3 regions of the Streptococcus nasisuis genome follow, and region 1 is predicted to be linked to each of the others. Evidence: predicted binding sites of a transcription regulator. Region 1 holds the regulator's gene; each other region holds the start of a gene.

The links. Region 1 encodes CtsR, which represses protease genes until heat stress. Its sites were predicted from a motif close to TTGGTCAAAAAAGGTCAAANA; they were not measured.
Region 2: a site for CtsR is predicted at 996-1,016, ahead of AB1F57_RS10990 (ATP-dependent Clp protease ATP-binding subunit). Genes of this name have one in related genera too.
Region 3: a site for CtsR is predicted at 1,412-1,432, ahead of AB1F57_RS06665 (ATP-dependent Clp protease proteolytic subunit). Genes of this name have one in related genera too.

The regions. Positions count from the first base shown of each region.
Region 1 is NZ_CP162268.1:302,760-305,031, reverse strand. It holds gene AB1F57_RS01700 (ATP-dependent Clp protease ATP-binding subunit) at 1-1,065, opposite strand, end outside; gene AB1F57_RS01695 (CtsR family transcriptional regulator) at 1,070-1,528, opposite strand; gene AB1F57_RS01690 (DUF4176 domain-containing protein) at 1,998-2,272, opposite strand, start outside.
Region 2 is NZ_CP162268.1:2,177,560-2,179,831, reverse strand. It holds gene AB1F57_RS11000 (MerR family transcriptional regulator) at 1-473, shown strand, start outside; gene AB1F57_RS10995 (peptide deformylase) at 546-956, shown strand; gene AB1F57_RS10990 (ATP-dependent Clp protease ATP-binding subunit) at 1,270-2,272, shown strand, end outside.
Region 3 is NZ_CP162268.1:1,318,004-1,320,275, forward strand. It holds gene AB1F57_RS06655 (alpha-glucosidase) at 1-657, shown strand, start outside; gene upp (uracil phosphoribosyltransferase) at 737-1,366, shown strand; gene AB1F57_RS06665 (ATP-dependent Clp protease proteolytic subunit) at 1,477-2,067, shown strand; gene AB1F57_RS06670 (DUF2129 domain-containing protein) at 2,152-2,272, shown strand, end outside.

The DNA of each region.
Region 1 (2,272 bases):
CTCGATATGTTTCTGATATTCCGACTGGGTCGTCGCACCAAGCGTCCGCAGAGTGCCACGTGCCAGAGCAGGCTTGAGGATATTGGCCGCATCCATGGTCGAATCAATCCCAGAACCAGAGCCCATAATGGTATGAAGCTCATCGATGAAAAGAATCACCTGACCATCTTCTTCGATGTCGTTGATGATATTGTTCATCCGCTCCTCAAAATCCCCACGGAAACGGGTCCCAGAAACCACACTCATCAAATCCAGCTCCAAGACCCGCATCTTGGCCAGGGTAGGAGGAACATCTCCCGACGCTACACGCTGAGCAAGTCCCAGAGCCAGGGCTGTTTTCCCGACACCCGCATCACCGACCAAGACAGGATTATTCTTGGTCTTGCGCGATAAAATCTGCACCATACGCGAAATCTCAGTATCACGACCGATAACAGGATCCATCTTGCCTTCACGAGCCAAGGCAGTCAAGTCACGGGTGTAATCTTCCAAACCACCTGTCTGGGGCTGAGGCATACCGCCACCCATCATCTGCCCCATGGTCTGTTGAGAAGCCTTGCGCCCCTTCAAGGCCAGACGAATGGCCTTAATATCTTCCTTGTTGAAGCCTGCACGGGCCTCAAGATTTTTCCGCAAATCTAGCAGGCGAATCTTATCATCCGAGTCTTCATGGTGAAAACCAACCTTGTCCAAAATCTGGCTGGCCACTGTTTTCTTGTCCAAAAGCATGGCTAGGAAAAGATGCTCTGTTCCTACTTCCTTGGCCTTGACGGCCTGCGCAATGGTTTTGGCATTGGCTGCCTTCTCATCCAAACGCTTGGACGACGGCAAAATCTTGAAGAACTCTATGTCCTCCTGATAGACTTTTTCGGTCACGACAAAGGTAGCATGCTCATAGTCTGCCACACTAGGTGGATAATCTGCCAGGACCGCTCCAGCTACCGTATCTTGGTTGATAACAAAGGCCAAGAGCACATGCCAGGTCTCCAACAAGTCACTACTATAACGTTGAGCAATCAGCTGGGCATCCTCAAAGACCCGTTTCAATCCCTTTGAAATATTCATTCCCCTAATCCTCTTTCCTATCTAAGCGCCGTAAAATCTGACGCATCATGCGGGCCCGGATACCTGCCGCTTCCTTGCCGAGCACCTCATCTGTACCCGTCGCAAGAAACAAATTGCCCTCGCGCTCTGTCATCAACTTCTCATCAAACAAGAGCTGTAAAATATCATTATAAACGGTCGCAGACAACTGGTCGCCCATATTATTTAACAAATCACGAACCAATTCATGCTTGTCCGAAAAGGTAATGCGGCCAATTCGGATATAGCCTCCGCCACCGCGTTTACTTTCCACAATATAACCCCGACTGGCTGTAAACCGTGTCTTTATGACATAGTTTATCTGACTGGGCACGACCTCAAACCGACTGGCCAATTCACTCCGACGTAGTTCCGCCACATTGACCTGCTCCAAGATCGCCTTGATATGCTCTTCGATATAGTCTGATGTATTTTTCATCGCCATAGTGTCGCCTCTTTCTTTGACTATCTTTGACCATTATACCTTAAAAAATAAAATAATAAAAGTAAAAGACTGGGCCAGAGAGTTCCAGAGTCCCCCAAAGTGATCGTCACCATCCCAAATTCACTTTGGTCTCTGCTGTTTTTGAAATAAGCAGAGCTCCTCAACTGTTTTCTAGTTCGAAGTCAGTTTGTCAAGTCCAACTCTGTCACATCCATCAGCTCCGCTCAGACCAAGTCTAGCCTCGCTGTTTATGTATCAAGGAAGAACCTACCCTTCCATTATAAAAAAAATCCAGACAAGGTAATCTTGTCTGGATAGAAATAGCTTGACCCGACCACCGAAATGGTCCTACTTCAAATCAAAGTCTTATTTGACTTGTTTACGGGGAATTTGTAAATCAGACTCCCATTGTCCGTAGATCTCCATAAATCTACTTTCTTCGTCATCGGAATAACCTTTGAAAAGCTACCTAATTTTTGATATTCTCTAAAGTAAATCTAGGATAAGTTATCTTACCAACTTCATTCCTAGCAATTTTGCGGTATTCTTCTTCTTGACCATCTACATAGCCTTCAAACCAAATTGTTTTAATATCTTCCTCATTAAAATAATAAAACTGGTTATCAGCTGTTCCTTGAGGATAAATGCATCCTGAATAATCGAAGTATCCAATTTCTCCTTGATTATCATATAGGGGGAATCGGCTTACTATCATTAATTTGACTTGACCATTATTTAACTGTA
Region 2 (2,272 bases), 720 kb from region 1:
TCACCCTTTTAGAACTCAAAAGGGAACGTCTGGACCGCATCATCAATCACGCCAGATTGCTCACAGAAAAAGGAGGAGAAATAATGGATTTTCATGCATTTGACAGCAGTCAACTAAAAGCTTATAAGTCGGAGGCCAAGGAACGGTGGGGGAATACTTCGGCCTATGCCGAGTTTGAAGAAGGCTATGATGCCAGCAAGGACAAAGTATTTGCCCAAGAGATGGAGGCGATTTTTGAAGCTTTTGGAAAAATGCAGAGCTTGGAAGTTAGTCATCCTGATGTGCAGGCTCAGGTAGCGAACTTGCAGTCTTATATCACAGAAAACTTCTACACCTGCACCAAGGAAATCTTGCAGGGGCTAGGTCTTATGTACGTTGAAGATGAGCGATTTTCAGCCAACATTGACCGAGCAGGTGGACCAGGCACAGCAGCCTTTGTCAGTCAGGCAATTGCAGTCTACTGTCAAGAATAAGCGAAAGAAGTCTAGTGAAAACTAGGCTTTTTTTGGTATACTAGATGAAGCTAGAGTATAAGGAGACACCCCATGATTCAACCTATTATGAAAGATATTTTCTTCCTGCAGCAGAAGTCTGAACCGGCGACTCAGCTAGATGTGCAGGTAGGTCAAGACTTACAGGATACTTTGGTAGCCAACGCTCACGCCTGCGTGGGTATGGCGGCCAACATGATTGGCGCCAAAAAGCGGATTATCATCGTCAACATGGGCTTCACAAATCTGGTCATGTACAATCCCGTCCTCATCAGCAAGGCCAAGCCCTATCAGACAGAGGAAGGCTGCCTGTCGCTAGTAGGTACTCGCCTGACCACTCGCTATCAGGAAATTGAAGTAGAGTTTTTTGATGCTTATTGGAAAAAGCGGAGCCTGAAACTGACTGACTTCCAAGCCCAGATTGTTCAGCATGAACTAGATCATTTGGAAGGGATTATCATCTAGTAGCTACCAAATCTACCGTCAGGTAGATTTTTTTATCAAAAAGTCAAAAAAGGTCAAACAAAACTATTGACTTTTACTGACCAATGGTGTAGAATAAGATTCGTAAGGTAAAGGACCTTACGAATTCTTTGGACAAAAGGTCAGTTTAGGTCAAACGAGAACGGTTTGACTTACTCTTGAACCTATTGGTCAGTAAAAGGCAAACTTCTGAGGAGGTTAAAATGAAGGACAGGATTATACCCTACTAGAAATTTTTTTAAAATAAAGGTCAGTAAAAGTCAAAAGAAATAGAATTTATAAACGAGGTAGAACTATGAACAACAATTTCAATAACTTTAACAATATGGACGATATTTTCAATCAACTCATGGGCAACATGGGTGGCTACAGCACAGAACGTCGCCGTTATTCTATCAATGGGCGTGAAGTGACACCAGAAGAATTCGCTATATACCGTCAAACTGGTCGCCTGCCACAGACAGAAGAAGTGGCTCAAACACAGGAAAAAGGTCAGATAAAGTCAGATGGAATACTAGCAAAACTGGGTCGCAATTTGACCCAAGATGCGCGTGAAGGTAAGTTGGATCCAGTCATTGGACGAAACAAGGAAATCCAAGAAACCTCTGAAATCCTAGCTCGTCGGACTAAGAATAATCCTGTTCTGGTCGGTGATGCAGGTGTTGGTAAAACAGCGGTAGTGGAAGGTTTGGCTCAAGCTATTGTCAATGGTGATGTGCCAGCGGCCATTAAGAACAAGGAAATCATCTCCATCGACATTTCAGGATTGGAAGCTGGGACTCAGTATCGTGGAGCTTTTGAGGAAAATGTGCAAAACCTAGTTGATGAAGTCAAAAAAGCTGGAAATATCATCCTCTTCTTTGATGAAATTCATCAGATTTTGGGAGCTGGTAGCACTGGTGGAGACTCAGGTTCTAAGGGCTTAGCAGATATTCTCAAACCAGCTTTATCCCGTGGGGAATTGACGGTTATCGGTGCCACTACGCAGGACGAATACCGCAATACCATTCACAAGAACGCTGCTCTGGCTCGTCGTTTCAATGAAGTCAAGGTTAATGCTCCGTCCGCAGAAGACACCTACCAGATTTTGAAAGGGATTAAGCCGCTTTATGAAGCTCACCACAATATCGCCTTGCCTGACGAAGTCTTACGAGCTGCGGTTGATTATTCTGTCCAATATATTCCACAACGTAGCTTGCCTGATAAGGCCATTGACCTAGTCGATGTGACCGCTGCTCACTTGGCTGCACAACATCCTGTGACAGATATTCAGACCCTGGAAGCAGAAATGGCTGAGG
Region 3 (2,272 bases), 1.0 Mb from region 1:
TCTCGCTTCGGTGATGATCGACCTGCATTTCGTGAACTAAGTGGTAAAATGTTGGCTATTTATCTTCATTTTATGTCAGGGACACCTTATATCTACCAAGGTGAGGAAATAGGTATGATTAATACACCGATTACGGATATTAGCCAAGCGGATGATATTGAAACACGTCGCATGTATGCAGAACGGATTGAAAATGGCTTTACCAAGGAGGAATTGATTACTTCTATAAATGCCAAAGGTCGTGATAATGCTCGTCGTCCAATGCAATGGACAGGAGCAGAAGGAGCGGGCTTCAGTACAGGTCAAGCCTGGCTGACTTTGGGAGATACTGTCAAAGACATCAATGTTGAAAAAGCACTTGCAGACAAACAATCGCTTTTCTATACCTATCAAAAATTAATCGCTCTTCGGAAAGAGTATCCTTGTATGTCTGAAGGAAAATATGAAGTGATGGAGACAGGAAATAGCTCGGTAATGGCCTACCGTAAATATGATGAACAGGATGATTTCATCATTCTGGTGAATTTCACAAGTGATGAGCAAGCCTTCGAAGTATCGAGCGAGGGATATTCCTTGTTTATGCATAATTACGAAGAGGCTGCATTTTTGGCTGGACAAGTATTGAGACCGTATGAGGCAATTGTTCTCAAAAAATAAGATAATTTTCAATATTCACGAGCTTTTTTCATGAATTTTTGGTAAAATAGAAAAAACAAAAAAGAGAGGTTTTATCATCATGGGTAAATTCCAAGTCATTTCACACCCACTCATTCAGCATAAATTATCTATCCTTCGTAGAACAACAACTTCTACAAAAGATTTCCGTGAGTTGGTTAATGAAATTGCCATGCTAATGGGCTACGAAGTCTTGCGTGACTTGCCATTGGAAGATGTAGAAATCGAAACACCGATTACAAAGACGGTTCAAAAGCAGATTGCAGGAAAAAAATTGGCAATCGTTCCAATCCTGCGTGCCGGTGTTGGTATGGTGGACGGTTTGCTCAGCCTAGTACCAGCAGCCAAAGTTGGTCACATCGGTATGTACCGTGATGAAGAGACCCTCCAACCCGTTGAATATTTGGTGAAATTACCAGAGGATATCGACCAACGCCACATCCTTGTTGTGGACCCAATGCTTGCAACAGGTGGTTCAGCTATTCTTGCTGTTGATTCGTTGAAAAAACGTGGTGCATCCAATATCAAATTTGTGGCCCTCGTATCAGCTCCAGAAGGTGTAAAGGCTCTTCAAGAAGCTCATGCAGATATTGACATCTACACAGCTGCCCTGGATGAAAAACTCAACGAAAAAGGCTATATCGTCCCTGGTCTGGGAGATGCAGGTGACCGCCTCTTCGGTACAAAATAAGTAGATAAAGAAATCAGCTCGGCTGGTTTCTTTTTCTGTGTTAAATATTTGACCAATTTTGACTATTGGTATATAATAGGCACATATCTATCTCGAAAAGGAGTATTCTTATGATTCCAGTAGTTATTGAACAAACCAGTCGTGGTGAGCGTTCTTATGATATTTATTCCCGTTTGCTCAAGGACCGTATCGTCATGTTGACAGGACCGGTGGAGGACAATATGGCTAATTCTATCATTGCCCAATTGCTCTTCCTCGATGCGCAAGATCCGACTAAAGACATTTATCTCTATGTCAATACCCCAGGTGGATCTGTGTCAGCAGGTCTTGCTATCGTGGATACCATGAACTTTATCAAGGCAGACGTCCAGACAATTGTTATGGGAACAGCAGCATCTATGGGAACCATCATTGCATCTAGTGGTGCCAAGGGCAAACGTTTCATGTTGCCAAATGCCGAGTACATGATCCACCAACCAATGGGTGGAACTGGCGGCGGTACACAACAAACCGACATGGCCATTGCTGCAGAACACTTGCTTAAAACCCGTAATAAATTAGAAAAAATCTTGGCTGACAATTCAGGTAAAACAGTCAAGCAAATCCACAAGGATGCGGAGCGTGATTACTGGATGACCGCTGAAGAAACCTTGGCATACGGCTTCATTGACCAAATCATGGATAACAGCAAAACTAAATAAAATAAGGGAAGGGCTGGATTTGGTCCTTTTCATTTTCCCTGGAAAAGGGTATAATTATAGATAGAAATATCTGAGGAGAAGTCCATGTTTGAGAAAAAAGAACGCACCAGCCTAACTGTTTATTTGCATTATAATCGGGATTCCAGAAAACTCAACCACTACGGTGACATGATTTACCATTCAAAGCGCCTGCGTTATGTTATAT